2 linked regions of the Pseudoduganella dura genome follow. The protein of the gene in region 2 interacts with the protein of the main gene of each other region in a pairwise test. Links are inferred from orthologs where the notes say so. Each region holds a gene or a part of one and is shown on either strand. Other genes may lie near its edges.

What was found.
Region 1: the proteins of eno (region 2) and rpe interact in binary tests that used the Escherichia coli proteins (3 or more experiments, as listed by UniProt). The link is inferred for Pseudoduganella dura from one-to-one orthologs.

What each region holds. Positions count from the first base shown.
Region 1 is NZ_WNWM01000002.1:2,250,140-2,261,066, forward strand. What follows is about bases 4,996-7,894. They hold rpe (ribulose-phosphate 3-epimerase), read left to right. Parts: upstream 4,996-6,061; coding sequence 6,062-6,727; downstream 6,728-7,894. Other genes in these bases: GJV26_RS09955 (MltA domain-containing protein), read right to left, coding at 4,996-5,283; GJV26_RS30445 (hypothetical protein), read left to right, coding at 5,293-5,415; apaG (Co2+/Mg2+ efflux facilitator ApaG/CorD), read right to left, coding at 5,511-5,885; GJV26_RS09970 (phosphoglycolate phosphatase), read left to right, coding at 6,730-7,461; trpE (anthranilate synthase component I), read left to right, coding at 7,733-7,894. Also shown: GJV26_RS09940 (enoyl-CoA hydratase), read right to left, coding at 1,402-2,178; GJV26_RS09945 (MFS transporter), read left to right, coding at 2,260-3,531; GJV26_RS09950 (universal stress protein), read left to right, coding at 3,583-4,020; more of GJV26_RS09955, read right to left, coding at 4,039-4,995; more of trpE, read left to right, coding at 7,895-9,229; GJV26_RS09980 (anthranilate synthase component II), read left to right, coding at 9,231-9,815; trpD (anthranilate phosphoribosyltransferase), read left to right, coding at 9,818-10,858; GJV26_RS09990 (LysE family translocator), read left to right, coding at 10,872-10,927. UniProt on the Escherichia coli protein: Catalyzes the reversible epimerization of D-ribulose 5-phosphate to D-xylulose 5-phosphate.
Region 2 is NZ_WNWM01000002.1:4,680,892-4,691,802, reverse strand. The notes cover bases 8,029-10,911. They hold eno (phosphopyruvate hydratase), read right to left. Parts: upstream 10,171-10,911; coding sequence 8,887-10,170; downstream 8,029-8,886. Other genes in these bases: kdsA (3-deoxy-8-phosphooctulonate synthase), read right to left, coding at 10,446-10,911; ftsB (cell division protein FtsB), read right to left, coding at 8,466-8,795; GJV26_RS20455 (ammonium transporter), read right to left, coding at 8,029-8,195. In the rest of the region: GJV26_RS20480 (TonB-dependent receptor), read left to right, coding at 1-994; GJV26_RS20475 (glycerophosphodiester phosphodiesterase), read left to right, coding at 1,003-2,130; GJV26_RS20470 (SDR family oxidoreductase), read left to right, coding at 2,217-3,281; GJV26_RS20465 (hemin-degrading factor), read right to left, coding at 3,387-4,541; GJV26_RS20460 (TonB-dependent receptor domain-containing protein), read right to left, coding at 4,552-6,798; more of GJV26_RS20455, read right to left, coding at 6,990-8,028. UniProt on the Escherichia coli protein: Catalyzes the reversible conversion of 2-phosphoglycerate (2-PG) into phosphoenolpyruvate (PEP). It is essential for the degradation of carbohydrates via glycolysis.

The sequences.
Region 1 (10,927 bases), 2.4 Mb from region 2 along the record:
GGTTCTCTTTCGAGCACTCCCAAATCTCTCCGGGATTCCGTACATGTCAAGGGTAGGTAAGGTTTTTCGCGTTGCATCGAATTAATCCACATCATCCACCGCTTGTGCGGGTCCCCGTCAATTCCTTTGAGTTTTAATCTTGCGACCGTACTCCCCAGGCGGTCTACTTCACGCGTTAGCTGCGTTACTAAGTCAATTAAGACCCAACAACTAGTAGACATCGTTTAGGGCGTGGACTACCAGGGTATCTAATCCTGTTTGCTCCCCACGCTTTCGTGCATGAGCGTCAGTCTTGACCCAGGGGGCTGCCTTCGCCATCGGTGTTCCTCCACATCTCTACGCATTTCACTGCTACACGTGGAATTCTACCCCCCTCTGCCAAACTCTAGCCTTGCAGTCTCCATTGCCATTCCCAGGTTAAGCCCGGGGATTTCACAACAGACTTACAAAACCGCCTGCGCACGCTTTACGCCCAGTAATTCCGATTAACGCTTGCACCCTACGTATTACCGCGGCTGCTGGCACGTAGTTAGCCGGTGCTTATTCTTCAGGTACCGTCATGAGGCACGGATATTAGCCGTACCCTTTTCTTCCCTGACAAAAGAGCTTTACAACCCGAAGGCCTTCTTCACTCACGCGGCATTGCTGGATCAGGGTTGCCCCCATTGTCCAAAATTCCCCACTGCTGCCTCCCGTAGGAGTCTGGACCGTGTCTCAGTTCCAGTGTGGCTGGTCGTCCTCTCAGACCAGCTACTGATCGTCGCCTTGGTGAGCCTTTACCTCACCAACTAGCTAATCAGATATCGGCCGCTCCAGGAGCATGAGGTCTTGCGATCCCCCACTTTCATCCTTAGATCGTATGCGGTATTAGCGTAACTTTCGCTACGTTATCCCCCACTCTTGGGCACGTTCCGATATATTACTCACCCGTTCGCCACTCGTCAGCGGAGCAAGCTCCCTGTTACCGTTCGACTTGCATGTGTAAAGCATGCCGCCAGCGTTCAATCTGAGCCAGGATCAAACTCTTCAGTTTAATCTCTGTTTAAAGTCATTGCTGACTTGTCTTGAATTCCCACCATTGGCGGAAATTCACTCTCAAGATACTGACGAACCTCCTTGCGAAGGTTACGTTTATTTCTTGTGAGCGTTTGATGCTATATTTTGAGCTGTCGGGGCCGAAGCCCCGGGCACATCATCAAACGCCCACACTTATCGACTGTTGATTGTTAAAGAATTCTGCGCTTTTCAGCGATTCTGCCTGGTTGACAAAGCGTTGTGTTTGTCAGCAGAGGAGCGAGATTATCTGGTGTTTCGCGATAACCGTCAAGCTTCTTTTTGCCCCGCTTCAACTTACCGCTGCCACTTTCGTGCCAACGCGTTGCTGCGAGGGACAGAACTATATCAAAGCCCCTCGAAGTTTGGCAAGCGCTTTTCGAGGAACGCATGCATGCCTTCGCGCTGGGCCGGCGTGCCGAACGCGGCATGGAACAAACGGCGTTCGTAACGCACGCCCTCCGTCAGCGGCACTTCATAGGCGACATTCACTGCTTCCTTGATCTGCATGGCCACTGACAGGGGCATCGAAGCGATCGTTGCGGCGGCGGCCAACGCTTCTTCAAGCAGCTTGTCGGCAGGAACCACGCGCGACACCAGGCCTGAACGTTCCGCTTCCGCCGCATCAATGGTGCGTGCCGTCAGCAGCATGTCCATCGCTTTCGCCTTGCCGATCGCGCGCGGAAGGCGCTGCGTGGCGCCGGCACCCGGGGTGACGCCGATCTTGATTTCCGGCTGGCCGAACTTGGCCGTATCGGCAGCGATGACGAAATCGCACATCATCGCCAGTTCGCAGCCGCCACCCAGCGCATAGCCGGCCACGGCGCCGATCACCGGCGTGCGCACCTTCAGTATGTGTTCCCAGTTGCGCGTGATGTAATTGTCGCGGTAGGTATCCTGGTAGGTGTAATCGATCATCGCCGGAATATCGGCCCCTGCCGCGAAAGCCTTCTCGCTGCCGGTCAGCACGATGCAGCCGATCTGGGGATCCCTGTCGAATCCGGCAAGTGCCTCGCCAAGTTCGTTCATCATGCGGTCGTTCAGCGCATTGAGTGCTTTCGGCCGGTTCAGGCGGATCAGCGCCACTTTGCCGTGGACTTCGACGATCAGGTCTTCATATTGCATGCGTGCCTCCGGGACGGTTCGATCGGGCGATTGTAGCCTCATCGGCGCGCCGTTGCCATTGGCTGCTATGATCGGCGGCCGATGCCGCTCCCTCTCTTCTCCACGATCGCCGAACGCTGGCGCACCGATGCGCTGCTGGCGAATACCGATTTCCGCCGCTACTGGGCCAGCATGGTGCTGACGAGCTTCGGCTCGCAAATCGGGACGCTTGCGCTGCCGCTGTGCGCCGTATTGCTGCTCCATGCGACGCCGGCGCAGATGGGCATCCTGACCGCATGCCAGGCGATCCCGTTTGCTTTCCTCGCCCTGCCCGCCGGCGTGCTGCTCGACCGCAGCCGCAAGCTGCCGATCCTGCTGGCCAGTAAATCGGCCCAGGGCATTTCGCTTGCCTCCATTCCCGTTGCGTGGTGGTTCGACCTGCTGGGCATGCCGTGGCTGTATGCGGTGGCGGCCGTCCAGGGATCCTGCAATGTGATCGGCGGCGGCGCCGAACAGATTTATCTCACCCTGCTCGTGGGCCGCGACCGCATGGTGGATGCGCAGTCCCGCTTCGCCACCACGGATTCCATCTCCCGGCTGCTGGCGCCCGGTCTCGCGGGCATCCTGATCCAATGGCTGACCGCCCCCGTCGCGATCGTCGTCAACGCGGCCACGTTCTTCATCTCGGTGTGGAATGTCGCGCGCGTGAAAATGCGTGAAACGGTACCGCCGCGCAGCAACCGCCATCCGCTGCACGACGTCCGCGCCGGATTCGCCTTCATCTGGCGCCAGCCGCTGCTGCGCGCGCTGGCATGGGTGGCCGGCGCCTGGCATATCCTGTTCTATGGTTACTCGGCGCTGCTCGTGCTGTTCGCCACGCGCGAACTGGGCATGAGCGCGGGCACGCTGGGCATGGCGCAGATGCTGGGCGGGATTGGCGTATTCGTCAGTTCGCTGTTGCTGCGGCCGCTGAACCGGCACTACGGCGCCGGCATCACGATGATCATCGGCACGGCGTCGATGGCACTGGGCTTCGTGCTGATGCCGCTGATTCCGCGCGACCTGTTCGGCGATGCACGCTGCAGCGCGGCGGCCTACGCCGCTCTTGTATTCTGCTTCGACCTGGGGGCAATGCTGTTCTTCGTGCCCTACCAGGCACTGCGCCAGAAAGTGACGCCGGACGAAATGCTGGGCAGGATGATCTCCACCATGCGCTTCCTGACCGTGGCCGTGGCACCGCTGGGGGCCCTGGTCGCCGGTTACGCGGGCGACCATCTCGGCGTACGCCCGGCGTTGTATTGCATCGCCGTGGGCGGCGTGCTGCTGGCCGCCGGGGCCGTTTCGTCACGCCCGATCCGAAGCGTGCGCCCATGATGCCGGCGCGGATCTAGACTACCTATTGCCAACTTTGCAAGGGCGACCGTCATGTTCAAGAACATCCTGTTACCCACCGATGGCTCCGGCCTGTCGGTCAAGGCGACCGACACAGCGATCCGCTTCGCCCAGGTGCACGGCGCGCGCATCGTTTCCATCTGCGTCGCCCAGCCGTTCCCGTTCGTGCCGATGGCCGAGGGCGCCGTGGTGCCCGATACCGCGGTGTTCGAAACCCAGATCAACGCGGCCGCCAAGATCAATATCGACAAGGTGGCGGCCTCGTGCGCTGCGGCCGGCGTACCGTTCGAGGGGATCGTTACCGCATCCCACAGCCCTTATGAAGAGATTGTCGCCGCCGCGGAAAAGCACGGTTGCGACATCATCCTGATGGCCTCGCACGGCCGCAAGGGCTTGAACAAGCTGTTCCTCGGCAGCGAAACGCAAAAGGTGCTGGCGCACACGACACTGCCGGTACTCGTCCTGCGTTGATGAAGCAAGGACCGGCTTCTAGCGGGTCGGGCGTGGCAGCAGCACCCACACCTGCCCGCGCTGCTTCATCCAGCCCGCGTTCTCGGCTGCCTCGGTACCGAATCCAAAGAAGAAATCGACCCGGATGGCGCCCCGGATCGCGCCGCCCGTATCCTGCGCCATGACCAGCCGCTGCAGTGGAATCTCGCTGGCGGCCTGGGTGGTGGCCAGATACAGCGGCACGCCGGACGGAATCTGCGTCGTGTCCACCGCCACCGAGCGCTGCGGTGTCAACGGCACGCCCAGCGAGCCCTTCGGCCCCACATTCGGGTCCGGCAGCCGCTCTTCCCTGAAGAACACATAGCTCGGATTCACATTCAACAATTCCTGCTTGCGGGTGGGATGTCCGGCGATCCATGCCTTGATGCCCTGTGCCGACGCCTGCTCGGAGGTCAGCTCGCCCTGCTCGATCAGCCACTTGCCGATCGATTTATAGGGATGGCCGTTCTGGTCCGCGTAAGCCACGCGCACGGTCTCGCCCGTATCGAGCTGCACGCGGCCCGAGCCCTGCACTTCGAGGAAGAATGCTTCCACGGAGTCGTCGACCCACAGCAGTTCCTTGCCGCCGAAGGCCGAACGGGCGATTTCCTCGCGGCTGGCATACGGCACCACCTTCTTGCCCTGCAGGCGGCCGCGCAGCCGCTTGCCCTTCAGTTCCGGGTAGATGCCGGCGAGCTCGATCGTCAGCATGTCGTCCGGCACCTTGTATAGCGGCGTCTGGTACGGGCCTCCCTGCTTGCGGGCGCCGCGCAGCAGAGGCTCGTAGTATCCGGTCACCAGGCCGCTGTCGGCGCCGTCCGGCGCGACCACGCGGTGCGGCACCAGGAACGTTTCGAAGAACAGCCGCACCGCGCGCTCGTCGCTCCCGTTGACGGTGCGCGCGATCGTGCATGGCTCCTTCCAGTCCGCCCGCTTGCCGATCACGGAACACGACGACTGGAAGGCCGGCCAGGCCGCGCGCACGTCATCGCGCGACCAGCCCGGCAGGTCGGCAAACGAGCCGGGTACGAAGGCGGTCTTCGATGGCGGCACCGCCGGCTCGGCCGGAGACACGGACGGCTGGGGTGTCGGCTGACTGGATGGCTGGGAAGCGGGCTGGGAAGCTGCCTGGGAAGCGGGCTGGGGCGCGGGCGTTGTAACGCAACCGGCCAGCAGCGCCGCGAGCAAGGCGGTCCCGCCCGACAGGCGGATATTACGAGGTAGACTATGGCGTACAAAAATCATGGAGGCGGTATGTGGATTCTGATGGTCGAGGCATTCGTGGCGCTGTTCCTGCTCGTCTTCATCGTCTGGTGGACGATGCCGGGCAAGAAAAAGACGCCGCCGGCCAAGCGGCCGGACCAGCCCGACAAATGAGCGGATAAAAACGGATGATAATCGCTGGGGGCCGGCGCCGCGGGCCGGCGCTCAAGGTCGGCGCCGCAGGCCGGCGCCGGGGTAGGTACTGAAGGTCAATGCAGCGAGTGCGGCAGCGTCAGCACGAATTCCGGGATCTTCGCTTCGAACTGGTGGCCATCCTCGGCCACGCAGAAATATTCACCCACCATCGAGCCCTGCGGCGTCTGCAGCGCCGTGCCACTCGTGTATTCGAACTGTTCGCCCGGCTGCAGCAGCGGCTGGTGCCCTACCAAGCCGAGGCCGCGCACTTCCTGCACGTGGTTGTTCGCGTCGGTGATGATCCAGTGGCGCGAGATCAGCTGTGCCGCCACGGTGCCGGTGTTCTTGATCGTGATCGAGTAGGTGAACACGAAATTGGTGCGTTCGGGGTCGGACTGCTCGGGCAGGAACTGGGTCCTGACCGACACCGTGAATTCATATTGGGCCATCGGTATTCCTTTATTGCTGGGCAAATGTGCCGAAACTTCAAATGTAGCGTTTTATTAATACAGTTTCACATTGCACCGCAAATCCCGCACACATGCAAGCTGCACTCCGCAGAATACGGGGCGGCAGCGTAAAATAGCGGCTGACTTTTTGCTTATTCCTCTTTGCCACGCCTGTCATGACAACTTTCCGCATCGCCCCCAGCATCCTGTCCGCCGACTTCGCCCACCTGGGCGAGGAAGTCAAAAACGTCGTCGCCGCCGGTGCCGACATCATCCATTTCGACGTGATGGACAACCACTACGTGCCGAACCTCACGATCGGCCCGCTGGTCTGCCAGGCGATCCGCCCGCATGTGCAGGTGCCGATCGACGTGCACCTGATGGTCAAGCCCGTCGACCGCATCATTCCCGACTTCGCCAAGGCCGGCGCGAACATCATCACGTTCCACCCCGAGGCGTCCGAGCACATCGACCGCACGCTGCAGTTGATCCGCGACAACGGCTGCAAGGCCGGCCTCGTGTTCAATCCGGGCACGCCGCTGTCGTACCTGGAACACGTGATGGACAAGATCGACATGATCCTGATCATGTCGGTCAACCCGGGCTTCGGCGGCCAGTCGTTCATTCCGCAGGCGCTGAAGAAGATCGAGCAGGCGCGCCGCCTGATCGACGAATCGGGCCGCGACATCCTGCTGGAAGTCGACGGCGGCATCAAGATCGACAACATCGCCGCGGCTGCGAAAGCCGGTGCGGACACCTTCGTGGCCGGCTCGGCGATCTTCGGCCAGCCCGACTACAAGGCGGTCATCGACGCGATGCGCACCCAGCTGGCGGCGGTATAAGCATGACGGCGGCTGCCCACCCCCTGGCCGGCGTGCGCGCCGCCATCATCGACCTGGACGGCACGATGCTCGACACCGTGCCCGATTTTCACGTGGCCATCAACCGCATGCGTGAAGAGCTGGGCCTGGAAGCGATCACGGCCGAACAGATCAAGAACATGGTCGGCAAGGGTTCCGAGAACCTGATCCGCAGCGTGCTCTCCCTCGACCACGACGACGCGGCCGTGGAACAGCACTTCGCCGCCGCGATGGACGCCTACCAGCGTCACTACCTGGCGATCAACGGCCACCACAGCACGCTGTATCCGGACGTGGCCGCCGGCCTGACGGAGCTGAAGGATGCCGGCATCCGCCTCGCCTGCGTGACCAACAAGCCGCTGGCGTTCGCGCTGCCGCTGCTGAAGCTGAAGGAGCTCGATGGCTACTTCGAAGTGATCTACGGCGGCGATTCGTTCGAAAAGAAGAAGCCCCATCCACTGCCGCTGATGAAGGCCTGCGAATACTTCGGCCTGCCGCCGCACCAGGTGGTGGCGATCGGCGACTCGTCGAACGATGCACAGGCGGCCCGCGCCGCGGGTTGTCCGGTGCTCACCGTGCCTTATGGTTATAACCACGGAGAGCCTATACACGATACGGATTCGGATGGTATAGTGGAAACGCTGCTGCATGCTGCGCAGCTCATCAATGCCCATAATTCGCCAAGTAATCCGGCGAACGACGCGCAGACCCCTTAAGCGAAACCTTAAGCAAAACTCTTAACCGAACGCTCGTCATCAACGATGTTTCTCAATAAAAGACACAACGTTACTCACCAGGGATCGATCGAGGCCTGGCTGTGGCGACGCTGGCAATCCTTGGCAAACTGAGCCACATTGATTGCTGCCGTCGGAGATTGCGCGCGACCACCCTTCATCGCTGACTTCTTCGCTCTCCCGGCAGGTTTTTAAAAACCTCACCGCCACCATCACGCCCGAAATGGGTTCGCGTGGCGGATTGGAGAGAACCATGACCGAACTCGAATTCCGCTCGCTGGCCACGCAAGGCTACAACCGTATCCCCCTGATCGCGGAAGCGTTCGCCGACCTGGAAACGCCGCTGTCGCTGTACCTGAAGCTGGCGCAGAGCCAGCAAACGGGCAAGAACACGTTCCTGCTGGAGTCCGTCGTCGGCGGCGAGCGCTTCGGCCGCTACTCGTTCATCGGCCTGCCGGCCAGGACGCTGCTGCGCACGCACGGCACCCGCACCGAGATCGTCACGAACGGCGAAGTCGTCGAAACGCACGACGGCAATCCCCTCGAATTCATCGAGCAGTACCAGGCCCGCTTCAAGGTCGCGCTGCGCCCCGGCATGCCCCGCTTCGTGGGCGGCCTGGCAGGCTATTTCGGCTACGACACCGTGCGCCACATCGAGAAGAAGCTGGCAAACAGCGCGCAGAAGGACGACCTGGGCCTGCCGGACATCCAGCTGATGGTGACCGAGGAACTGGCCGTCATCGACAACCTGTCCGGCAAGCTGTACCTGATCGTCTACGCCGATACCACGCAGCCGGAATCGTTCTCGAAAGCGCGCCTGCGGCTGAAGGACCTGAAGGCGCTGCTGCGCCGCGGCGTCGATGCGCCGGTCACGTCGTCGTCGGTGCGCACCGAGGCGATCCGCGACTTCGACAAGGATGCGTACCTGGCCGCCGTGGCCAAGGCGAAGGAGCTGGTCATGGCCGGCGACCTGATGCAGGTGCAGATCGGCCAGCGCATCCGCAAGCCCTACGTGGATTCGCCGCTCACGCTGTACCGCGCGCTGCGGTCGCTGAACCCGTCGCCGTACATGTACTTCTATAACTTCGGCGACATGCAGATCGTCGGCGCCTCGCCGGAGATCCTGGTGCGCAACGAAACCCTGCCGGATGGGGAAAAGAAAGTCACGCTGCGCCCGATCGCCGGCACCCGCCCGCGCGGCGCCACGCTTGACAAGGATGCGCAGCTGGCCGAGGAACTGCTGGCCGACCCGAAGGAAATCGCCGAGCACGTGATGCTGATCGACCTGGCCCGCAACGACCTGGGCCGCATTTCCGAGATCGGCAGCGTGAAGGTCACCGACAAGATGGTGATCGAAAAATACTCGCACGTGCAGCACATCGTGTCGAACGTCGAGGGCAAGCTGAAGTCCGGCATGTCCAACCTCGACGTGCTGCGCGCCACCTTCCCGGCCGGTACGCTGACCGGCGCGCCGAAGGTGCGCGCGATGGAAGTGATCGACGAGCTGGAAATCTCCAAGCGCGGCATCTACGGCGGCGCCTGCGGCTACCTGTCGTTCGGCGGCGAGATGGACGTGGCGATCGCGATCCGCACCGGCGTGATCAAGGACGGCATGCTGTACGTGCAGGCCGCGGCCGGCATCGTGGCCGACTCGGTTCCCGAGATGGAATGGCTGGAAACGGAAAACAAGGCGCGCGCCGTGCTGCGCGCCGCCGAACAAGTGCAAGACGGCCTGGATGGGGAGTTCTGACATGCTGCTGATGATCGACAATTACGATTCCTTCACCTACAACATCGTGCAGTATTTCGGCGAGCTGGGTGAAGACGTGCGGGTGCACCGCAACGATGAAATCACGATCGCCGAGATCGAGGCGCTGGACCCGGACCGCATCTGCATCTCGCCGGGCCCGAAGGATCCGGCGCAGGCCGGCATCTCGGTCGAAGTGCTCAAGCATTTCGCCGGCAAGAAGCCGATCCTGGGCGTCTGCCTCGGCCACCAGGCCATCGGCGAAGCGTTCGGCGGCAAGATCGTCCGCGCCAAGGAAGTCATGCACGGCAAGACATCCCCGATCGCCCACACCGGCGAAGGCGTGTTCAAGGAGCTGCCGAGCCCCTTCACGGTGATCCGATACCACTCGCTGGCGATCGAGCGCGCTTCCCTGCCCGCCTGCCTGGAAGTGACGGCCTGGACGAACGACGGTGAAATCATGGGCGTGCGGCACAAGGACTTCGACATCGAAGGCGTGCAGTTCCACCCCGAATCGATCCTCTCGGAACATGGCCACGCCATGCTGAAGAATTTCCTCGAACGTACAGCCCCGGGCGCGAAGGAATGACCATGCCGATCACCCACCAGGAAGCGCTGATCCGCTGCATCGAACACCGCGAGATCTTCCACGACGAAATGCTGCACCTGTTCCGCCAGATCATGAGCGGCGAAATGTCGCCCGTGATGGTGGCCGCGCTGACGATGGGCCTGCGCGTGAAGAAGGAAACCATCGGCGAGATCACCGCCGCGGCGCAGGTCATGCGCGAGTTCTCGACCAAGGTGCCGATGGCGGACACCACCAACCTGCTCGACATCGTCGGCACCGGCGGCGATGGCGCGCATACCTTCAACATCAGCAGCGCCGCGATGTTCGTGGCCGCCGCGGCCGGCGCGCGCATCGCCAAGCACGGCGGGCGCAGCGTCTCGTCGTCCTCCGGCAGCGCGGACCTGATCGAATCGCTGGGCGCCGACATCAACCTGAAGCCGGAGCAGATCGCGCAATCGATCGCGCAGACCGGCATCGGTTTCATGTTCGCGCCGAACCACCACGCCGCCATGAAGCACGTGGCGCCGGTGCGCCGCGAACTGGGCGTGCGCTCGATCTTCAACATCCTCGGCCCGCTCACCAATCCGGCCGGCGCGCCGAACATCCTGATGGGCGTGTTCCATCCCGACCTGGTCGGCATCCAGGTGCGCGTGCTGCAGCGCCTCGGCGCCGAACATGCGATCGTGGTGTATGGCCGCGACAACATGGATGAGGTGTCGCTGGGCGCCGGCACGCTGGTCGGCGAACTGGTCGACGGCGAAATCCGCGAATACGAGATCCATCCCGAAGACTTCGGCCTGCAGATGGTGGCCAGCCGCAACCTGAAGGTGGCCAACGCCGCCGAATCGAAGGCGAAGGTGCTGGGCGTGCTGTCCGGCGACACCGGCGCCGCCACCGATATCGTCGCGCTCAATGCCGGTACCGCGCTGTATGCGGCCGGTGTCGCGCCGTCGATCGAGACGGGCTTCGTCAAGGCGAGGCAGGCGATCGAGTCCGGCGCCGCGCTGGCGAAGCTGCGCCAGTTCGTCGAAGTCACCCAGGCGCTCGGCGCCGCCAACGCCTGATAAGGACCGGCCCATGTTCGGCATCCACGACCTGACGCTGTTCATCGTTTCCGGGCTGCTGCTGAACAT
Region 2 (10,911 bases):
ATGGCGCGTCCGTCCCGACCTGGTACTGCAGGGCGGCTTCAAATCCAGCCTGCAGTTCGCGCGCGGCATGATGCCGGTGCAGCCGAAACGGGGTGCCATCGCCGGCGGCTCCACCGCGCTGCCGGAAGGCGATATCGATACGAAGAAATGGTTCCTGCCGCAGCTGGGCGCGCGCTGGGACATCACGGCGAACGACCAGGCCTTCGTCAACGTGCAGAAGAACATGCGCCAGTTCGTCACCTACGGCGGCGGCGGCGCGTCGCCGTGGAGCCTGGCGAGCCAGTCCGCGTTCGACCTGTTCAAGGCCACCGCGAAGCCGGAAACGTCGGTCACGTTCGAAGCGGGCCTGCGCACCAGCCGCTCGCTGAACGCCGGCCCCCTGACCGGCTTCGACGGCCAGGTCAACCTCTACCACGTTAACTTCAAGGACCGCCTGCTGACGATCAGCCCTACCCCGGTGATCTCGTCGATCATCGGCGGCAACCCGGTGCTGGCCAACGTTGGCAACGTGAAGACCGACGGCATCGACATGTCCGGCACGTTCCATTTCGGCCGCACGTTCTCGTTCTACGACGCCATCTCGTACAACCGCTCGAAATACGACGACAACTACCTGAACGGCTCCGCCACCGTGCCGACGGCCGGTAAGAAAATCCCCGGCAGCCCGGAATGGATGAACAAGTTCGTGGCCTCCCTGACCCTGGCCGGCACCGAGTTCCAGCTGACCGGCGACTACGTGGGCAAGCGCCAGGCAACCTATACCAACGACCTGGCGGTCAGCAGCTACTTCCTGATGGGTCTCGGCGTCTCGGGCAAGCTGCCGTTCCTCGACGGCGGCTGGGTGAAGAATGCGCGCTACCGCGTCAACGTGACCAACCTGGCCGACCGCCAGGGCGATCTGAACGTGGTCGTCGGCGCCGCCGACAAAACGTACAATACCTTCCCGATCGCGCCCCGCCAGGCCTTCCTCACCGTGATGGCGGATTTCAAATGAAGGTGGACATGACCAGCAAGCGTTTCCTGTCGCGCCGCGGCTTCATCGCCGCCGGCGCCGCCACCGCCGGCGCGGCATTGGCCGGTTCATTGCTGCCGCACGCGCACGCCGCCGGCACCGCCGTCAAACCGCTGGTATTCGCGCACCGCGGCGCCTCGGCGCTGCGGCCCGAACACACGCTGGCGGCCTACGCCAAGGCGATCGCGGACGGTGCCGATTTCGTCGAGCCGGATCTGGTATCGACAAAGGACGGCGTGCTGGTCGCGCGCCACGAAGCCTTCCTTTCCGAGACCACCGACGTGACGCGACGCCCGGAATTCGCCGGCCGCCGCGTGCGCAGGACGATCGACGGCGAAACCCACGAAGGCTGGTTCGTCGACGACTTCACGCTGGCCGAACTGAAGACGCTGCGCGCGATCGAACGCATCCCGCAGTCGCGTCCCGGCAGCGCGAAGTACGACGGCATGTTCCAGGTACTGACCTTCGAGGAAGTGATCGATTTCGTCGCCGCGCAATCGGCCACGATCGGCCGCGTGATCGGCCTGGTGCCGGAGCTGAAGCATTCCACCTACTTCGCCCGCGCCGGCCTGCCGCTGGAAGAGCGCTTCATCGCCACGCTGGCCGCGCACGAATACACACGCCGCGCACCGGTCGAGATCCAGTCGTTCGAAGTGGCCAACCTGCGCATGCTGCGCGAGAAGCTGGGCAAGCGCAGCAACCTGCGGCTGATGCAGCTGGTCGGCGTGGGCCCGGTGAAGCCCGCCGACGTGGCAGCCGACGGCGGCGCCCTCACCTATGCGGAGATGGCCACGCCGGCCGGCCTGCGCACCATCGCCCAGTATGCCGACGTGTTCTCGCCGCCCACGCGCGCCCTGATCCCGTTGAAGAAGAACGGCATGCTCGATGCACCCACGTCGATCGCGGCCGATGCGCGCGCGGCCGGCCTGCGGCTGGAAACCTGGACCTTCCGCCCCGAGAACCGCTTCATCGCCGCCGACTTCCGCGACGGCGGCGGCGAGCACGCGCGCAACGAGGCGGGCTCGATCGCCGAGATGCGGCGCTACCTGGAACTGGGGCTGGACGGGTTCTTCACCGATGACCCCGGACTGGGCGTGAAAGCCGTCGCCGGCCTGTAACGCTCTGCCGTTGCAGCGGCGGCGCACCGTTCCTGCGTGCGCCGCCGTTTACGTTACAGTCCTGCTTTGTCCAACGGGAGTAAAGCATGACCAACAAGGCACTCATCATCGGCGGCAGCGGCGTCGTCGGCAGCGCGCTGGCCGAGCGGCTGCTGGCCCAGGGCTGGGAAGTGCACGGCGTATCGCGCGGCCGTACACCGGGCGTGCCGGGCGTACGGCAGATCAGCGCCGACCTCACGTCGCCCGACGTGGCGCAGGCACTGGCCGGCGTGGACCCCAGCCATGTCTTCATTACCGCATGGTCGCGGCAGGCCAGCGAAGAGGAAAACATCCGCGTCAACGGCGCGATGGTCAAGAACGTGCTCGACGCCGTCGGCCCGGCCGGTTCGGTGCGCCACGTGGCGCTCGTGACGGGCCTGAAGCACTATCTCGGCCCGTTCGACGCCTATGGCAAGGGCGCGGTGCCGGTCACGCCGTTCCGCGAGGAACAGGGCCGCCAGGATGTGCCGAATTTCTACTATGAACAGGAAGACCGCCTGTTCGACGCCGCGAAGGAGTTCGGCTTTACCTGGAGCGTGCACCGGCCGCACACGATCGTCGGCTTCGCGGTCGGCAACGCGATGAACATGGGCCAGACGCTCGCCGTGTATGCCACGCTGTGCAAGCATACCGGCCAGCCTTTCGTGTTCCCCGGCAGCCGGCAGCAATGGTCGGGCCTGGTGGACGTGACGGATGCACGCCTGCTGGCGCGGCACCTGGAATGGGCATCGACCAATGCCGCGGGCGAGAACGAAGACTTCAACGTCGTCAACGGCGACGTGTTCCGCTGGCAGTGGCTGTGGCCGAAACTGGCCGATTACTTCGGCATCGAGGCCGCGCCGCTACCGGATGAGATCAGCCCGCTGGAAGCACGGATGAACGACGCGCCGGCGTTGTGGCGCGAGATCGCCGGACAGCACGGGCTTGCCGAAGCGGACGTGACGCGCCTGGCCTCCTGGTGGCATACCGACGCCGACCTGGGCCGGCCCATGGAAGTCATCACCGACATGACGAAGAGCCGCCAGGCCGGATTCCTCGACTACCAGGGCACGCCGGAGGCGTTCTTCGATCTGTTCGAGCGGTTGAAGCGGGAGAAGCTGATTCCCCGGTAGCCTGCGGATCGCTGCGGTCGAGGCAACCCGACTTCAGCGGCCGGGGCCATTGCGGACGAAAACCGGTGTCCGACACCAGCGTTCATCCGCTGCGGGCCTTGGTCGTCAACCCTTCGGCAACGCGGCCGCCAGGTCCAGCCACGGCTGCGGCTGCGGCTTGCCCCGCTCGCGCACGCCGAAGAACGTGACCACCAGCTCGCCCTTGTCGTCGTAGAACTCCACCGATGTCACGCCGGCGCGCTGCAGCACATAGCCTGCCCTGAATGCCTTGTCGCGCAGGTGCAGGTTGAAGTCGGGGTCCAGCACGTTGAAGTAGCCGGCCGTTTCCTGCACCTTGCCGATCTTGCCGCTGTAGATCTGCGTGACGCCGCCGTTGCCGACGAACGCCATGATCGGCACCTGTTTCGCGGCAGCCTGTTCCAGCAGCTGGCGCACGGCCTGCGGCGTTACCTTCTGCACGGCGCCGGCCGGGGCGAGGCGCAGGGCCTGTTCGCGCGACAGCTTGAACTCGGAAACGATGCGGTTGAACTGGTGCACGTCCGACATCTCTTTCCAGGCCTGCTGGAATTCCTTGACGTCCACCGAAGCGTCCGGCGTGTCGGCCGCTTTCAGAGGGGCCGCCGCGATGGCCAGCTTGCCGTCCTGCTGCGGATGGCGGAAGTCGGCCACCAGCTTGTCGAACACGGCGATCTTGCTGTCGTCCTTCAGGTAGACCTTGTGCACGGCATTGCCGTTCTCGTCGAAGAACTGCAGGCTGCGCGACACGGCGCCGTCCCTGCCCGGCTGGACCACGGCGAACGCATGCTTCCATTTCGCGAAGTGGAAGCGCAGGTCGATCGGGCCGCCCAGGTAGCCGCCGGCGATGTTCAGTTCGCGCGCTTCCTTTTCCGCATCCCTGGCGCCTTCATCCCCTTGCTTGGCAATGCGCGTGGCGACGCCCGCGACTTCGATGACGCCGTTCTCGTTGCGCGTCAGCCCCATCACCTTGCCCAGGTCCAGCGCGCGGCGCATGATTTCGCGCGGCGCGTTGCTGGTGTCGGCCAGGCGCGTGACGGTATTGCCGATGCCGGTCGCCAGCAGTTCGGCCTCGGAGACGTTCAGTTGTTTCGCGGCGTCGCGGATGCCGAGCTTGGGCTGCTCGGTGCGCAGCGCGTTCCAGCGTTCGGCCAGCGTGGCGGCGTGGGCGTGGCCCGCGCCCGTGGCAAGAACGAGAGCGCCGGACAGGGCCAGCAGGCGAAGGTAACGACGGTGGGTTTTCATGCTTTTCTCCTCAGTAAATTACTTTGAGCGTCACGGCGCCGTAGCGGCCCGGACGCGCCTGGCGTTCGATATCGGCCAGCGTCGCGGCCGTGGTGCCGGCGGCAAGGCTGCGCGACGATGCGTAATCCCAGTATTTCTTGTCGGTCAGGTTGTAGATGCCGGCCGTGATGGCGGCATGCTTGCCGATGTTCCAGTAGGCGGTCAGGTCGGCCACCGTGGCGCCGGGCACGGCGAAGCGTGCGGTGGTCACGTTCGAGATCACGTCGGGCTCGGCCTGCTTGCCGCGCACGTTGAAGATGGACAGCGTCGCCCCGCCCCGCTTGGCCGGATCATCCCATGCGAACGTGGTGCTGATCTTGCGCGGCAAGGTCGAGGCCAGTTCGCCTTCGGCACCCGTCTCGGTGTTGCGCGCCTTGCTGTGCTGCACGCCGGCACCCACGGTCACGCTGGCGCCGTTCAGCGCCGCGTTCCATTCGCCCAGCGCGAAGCTGCCTGAGATTTCCGCGCCCCAGGTCTTCGCGTCGCCCACGTTCTCGGGCCGGAACAGGCCCTGCGTGATGGTCGGATAATTGACCGGGTCGGCCGGCTGCGTGGCGTATTCGATGAAGTTCCTGTACTTCGTGTGGAACACCGCCGCATCCATCGTCACGCCGCGCGCCGGGTGCCCCTTCAGGCCCAGCTCGAACGCGTTGCTGGTTTCCTTTTTCACGTCGGCGTTGCCGAGCACCGCGTAGCCGTTGCCGGCAGCGGTGTAGCTGAACGAGTCATAGGTGCCGGTCAGTTCCGCCGCGGTGGGCAGGCGCGTGCCGCGCGTGTATTTCGCGTAGGCCATCAGCTCGGGACGGAATTTCCACGCCAGCTCCAGGCTCGGCGTGAAGTAGTCGTCCTTCCGCTTGCGCAGCTCCTCGCGCGCCGCTGGCACGGCCACCACGTAGTCTTCGATGTTCTCCGGCTTCATCTCGCGCCAGTCGTAGCGCAGGCCCGGCGTCAGCGTCAGGCCGTCGGCCAGCGCCAGGTCGGCGCTGGCGAAGGCCGCCAGCTTCGTGGTGTCCGTGTCCACCATCCGGTTCTTGCTGGTGATCTGGTGGGCGCCGGTGGCGAGCACGGTGCGGTCCTCGCGCCACGGGCGGCGCGTTTCGGTGTCTTCCGCGCTGATGCCATAGGACAGCCGGTGCGCGCCAAGCTCCTTGACGGCGTTGCTGGCCAGGCCGCGGCTCTTGTTGAAGTAGCCCGTCTCGATCGTGCGGAAGTAGCGCTGGCCGCCGGACACGTAGGGGCCGGTCGTCTGGTCGTCGACTTCCGAGTTCTGCGCGTAAATGCGCGATTCGAGCTTGTCGAACAATGCCGCCTTGCCGGCGAATGCATGATCGAGCGAGAAGCGGCTGCGGCGCGTGTCGGATTGCTGGTCGACGCCTTCCGGGTACAGCGTGCTGGTCTTGTTGATGTAGGCGCGGGTATGGCTGGCCTGGTAGGCGTCGACCGTGGCGGTCAGCTTGTGGCCGGCCAGCGGCGACCACGCGATCTTGGCCAGCAGCGCGTCGGACGTCCAGTCGTCCGGGTTGGCCACGGCGCTGCCGGCGGATTCATATTCCTTGCCGTCGCGATGCACGAACACCGTTAGCAATTGCAGGCCGCCGGCCTGCGCCGCCCCGGTCAGCGCATGCATGCGCATGTTGTTCGAGCCGTCGTAGCCGAACTTGTAGTCGGCGTAGACGGGGCGGTCGGCGTTCAGGTAATCCTCCGGCGCCCTGGTGACGAACTGCACCGAGCCGCCCAGGCCCGGCGTGGCGGGGCCGGCGCCGGTAGTCCCGGATGCGATGTTCACTTCGCGGAACGTCTCCGGGTCGAAGTAGTCGCGGCCGATGCCGAAGCTGTTCAGGCTGGAGCCATCCGGCTTCGGCGCGGCATCGGGCAGCGCGATGCCGTCCAGGTCCATGCTGACGCGGTTGCCTTCGATGCCGCGGATGTTGAAGCCCGTGTTGCCGCTGCTGTCCCACACGCTGCCCGAACCGCTCGCCGCGTTCGGCACGTTGACCAGCGGGGCGTAGCGGGCGATGTTCTGCATGTTCTGCGCCGCCTGGCGCGCCAGGTCGTCGGCCGTGACGGCCGTGGTGGTGCCGGCCCTGGCCGCCGCGTCGCGCTGCGCGGTAACGGTGATTTCGCCGAGGGCGGAGGTCGATTGCGCCTGCGCCAGCGGCGCCAGCGCGGACATCAACAGGGCCGGCAGCAGGCGCCGGCGCGCGATAAGTGCATCCATGGTGTTCCAGTGAGAGAGTCAGTTGAAGCTGGCTCCCGGTCCGGAACAGGTGGCTGGCGAAGACCACCATCCTAATGCGAATGATTCTTATTTGCAAGCTCGGATATGTTGCGTAATGTACCTGCCACGTGCCGTGCGGTACGTTCAGAACATACCGCGGGCGCGTGGCCGATACGCCACGGTGGTCGGCATCACCCGGCGATGGTTTCCCGTTCCGGCGTGGCGCTGATCTTATGGATCGACAGGTCGGCGCCGTCGAATTCCTGCTCCGGGTCGAGCCGCAGGCCCATGGTGGCCTTCAGCACGCCGTACACCAGCGCGCCGCCGGCCGTGGCGATGGCGATGCCCAGCAGCGTGCCGGCAATCTGCGACATCATCGATACGCCGCCCAGCCCGCCCAGCGCATGGCTGCCGAAGATGCCGGCCGCGATGCCGCCCCAGGCGCCGCACAGGCCGTGCAGCGGCCACACGCCCAGCACGTCGTCGATCTTCCAGCGGTTCTGCGCCAGCGTGAACATCACGACGAAGATCGCACCGGCCACCGCGCCGGTCGCCAGCGCGCCAAGCGGATGCATCAGGTCCGAACCGGCGCACACGGCCACCAGGCCCGCCAGCGGGCCATTATGGACGAAGCCGGGGTCGTTCTTGCCGAGCACCAGCGCGGCCAGCGTGCCGCCCGCCAGCGCCATCAGCGAATTGACGGCGACCAGGCCGTTGATCTTGTCCAGCGTTTGCGCGCTCATCACGTTGAAGCCGAACCAGCCCACGGCGAGGATCCATGCACCGAGCGCCAGGAAGGGAATGTTCGACGGCGGATGCGCGGAGATGCGGCCATCCCTGCCGTAGCGCCCCCGGCGCGCGCCCAGCAGCAGCACGGCCGGCAGCGCCGCCCAGCCGCCCACGGCATGCACGACGATCGATCCGGCGAAGTCGTGGAACGGCGCGCCGAATGCCGCTTCCAGCGCGGCCTGGAAGCCGAAGCGGTTGTTCCAGGCGATACCCTCGAAGAACGGGTAGACGAAGCCGACCAGCAGCGCCGTGGCCACCATCTGCGGATAGAACTTCGCGCGCTCGGCGATGCCGCCCGAGATGATGGCGGGGATCGCCGCCGCGAATGTCAGCAGGAAGAAAAACTTGACCAGTCCATAGCCGTTGCCGACGACGAGCGTGTCGGTCGGCCCGAAGAAATGCACGCCATAGGCGATGCCGTAGCCCACGGTGAAATACACGATGGCCGACACCGAGAAATCGGCCAGGATCTTGACCAGCGCATTGACCTGATTTTTCTTGCGCACCGTTCCCAGCTCGAGGAACGCGAATCCGGCATGCATCGCCAGCACCATGATGCCGCCCAACAGGACAAACAAGGCATCCGCACCGCTTTTGAACGACTCCATCGACCACCACTCCCTGTCAAAGTGCAAAAGCACCAAGGGAGAGCAAGAAGTGTGCCGTTTTGGGGAGAGATGGCCATCCCAGTGCGGAATAACGAATAATGATGTTTCGCACCGTTATTGACAGCTCGGCAGCACCGAGGTGGTGCGCGCTGCGCCATTTTGGCGCTGAGCAAGATAGGAAAATCGTGGGAAAGGAAGGACCGGCAAAGCCAGGGATTTCCTGGAAAACAGGGTCCGTCCCTGATTTTTCCCGGAAAACAGGGTCCGTCCCTACTTTTTCGGCTCGGCCGGTGGCGGGGCCGGCGTGGCGCCATCGCCGGGAATCTGGCCCTTGCGGAGGATCTGGACGTAGATTTCATTCTGCTTGATCATCGACAGCTCGTAGCGCGCACGTTCCTCGACGGCACCGGTGCCATCCTTCAGGTCGCGCACTTCGGAATCGAGCTTGGCGTTGCGGCGCCGGAGTTCATCGTTTTTTTCATGGGCCGCATCGACCTGCTGCTCCAGGTCCTGCACGCGGAGCCATCCGCCCTTCCCCAGCCATAACGGATACTGAATCAGCAGCAGCAGGGCTGCCAGGGCGAGGGTAATCAGACGCATAGAAAATAAAGAACCGGCCGGGAAGCCCGGCCGGTGTCATAGTGATGAAAGTTACGGCGCTGTACATCGAACGCCGTTGCTGCAGGCGCGGTTACTTCAGATTATAGAATGCATCGCGGCCAGGGTAGCTGGCGATATCGCCCAGGTCTTCCTCGATGCGCAGCAGCTGGTTGTACTTGGCCATGCGGTCCGAACGGGACATCGAACCGGTCTTGATCTGCAGCGCGTTCAGGCCCACGGCGATGTCGGCGATCGTCGAATCTTCCGTTTCGCCCGAGCGGTGCGAGATCACGGCGGTGTAGCCGGCGCGCTTGGCCATCTCGATGGCGGCGAACGTTTCGGTCAGCGTACCAATCTGGTTGATCTTGATGAGGATCGAGTTGCCGATGCCCTTCTGGATGCCTTCCTTCAGGATCTTGGTGTTGGTGACGAACAGGTCGTCGCCCACCAGCTGCACTTTCTTGCCCAGCGCGGCGGTCAGGATGGCCCAGCCTTCCCAGTCGCCTTCGTGCATCGCGTCTTCGATCGAGATGATCGGGTACTTGTCGCACCAGGTGGCCAGCAGGTTGGTGAATTCGGTGGCGCTCAACGAAAGGCCTTCGCCTTCCAGCTCGTACTTGCCGTCCTTGTAGAACTCGGAAGCGGCGCAATCGAGGCCCAGCGCGATCTGCGTGCCCGGCTCGTAGCCGGCTTCTTCGATGGCCTGGATGATCAGCTTGATGGCATCTTCATGGTTGGCCAGGGACGGTGCGAAGCCGCCTTCGTCGCCGACCGCCGTGCTCAGGCCCTTCTTGTGCAGGATCTTCTTCAGCGTGTGGAACACTTCGGCGCCGTAGCGGATCGCTTCCTTGAACGTCGGTGCGCCGACCGGGATGATCATGAATTCCTGGATGTCCAGGTTGTTGTCGGCGTGCGCGCCGCCGTTGATGACGTTCATCATCGGCACCGGCATCTGCATCGAGCCCGAACCGCCGAAGTAGCGGTACAGCGGCAGGCCGGCTTCTTCCGCGGCGGCCTTGGCGACCGCCATCGACACGGCCAGCATCGCGTTCGCGCCCAGGCGCGACTTGTTCTCGGTGCCGTCCAGGTCGATCAGCGTGCGGTCCAGGAATGCCTGTTCGTTCGCGTCCAGGCCCATGATCGCTTCGGAGATCTCGGTGTTGATGTTCTCGCACGCCTGCAGCACGCCCTTGCCGAAGTAACGCTTCGGATCGCCGTCACGCAGCTCGATGGCTTCGCGCGAACCGGTCGACGCGCCGGACGGCACGGCCGCACGGCCCATCACGCCCGATTCCAGCAGCACGTCGCATTCGACGGTCGGATTGCCGCGCGAGTCGATGATTTCGCGGCCGATGATATCTACGATTGCACTCATGTGTAGTCTCCAAGGTTGTGGAAGGCAGGTGGACGCGTCGCTGCATGTGGTCGCATGAACTGTCGTGCAACCGGGCTTGCCACGGGCTTGCCAAATTAGTAGCGCGCAAAAATTGCAGCAAGAGTAACAGAGGATGGCCTTCGAGGGAAGTACGACGGCCGGCATGCAAGCCCGAGCAGCCCCTGTTTCAAGGAAAACACGGACATCCGCGCAACACGCAAAACGGGCCCGGCAGCCGATGGCTGCCGGGCCCGCTTCAATGCGACGGCCGGCGCTTACTCGAAGCTGTTCTCGAGGAAGCCCGACTTCTTGGTGATGCGATCGAGCTCGATCAGCGTGGACAGCAGTTCCTTCATGCGGCCCAGCGGCACGGCGTTCGGACCGTCCGACAGCGCGGTGGCCGGCGTGGGGTGCGTTTCCATGAACAGGCCGGCCACGCCGACCGCCACGGCCGCGCGCGACAGTACGGGCACCATGTCGCGCATGCCGCCCGACGACGTGCCGTTACCGCCCGGCAGCTGCACCGAGTGCGTGGCGTCGAACACCACCGGCGCGCCGGTCTCGCGCATGATCGCCAGCGAGCGCATGTCGGACACCAGGTTGTTGTAGCCGAACGAGGCGCCCCGTTCGCAGGCCATGAAGTTGTCTTCGTTCAGGCCCTTCGCCTTTGCGGCGGCACGGGCCTTGTCGATGACGTTCTTCATGTCGTGCGGTGCCAGGAACTGGCCCTTCTTGATGTTC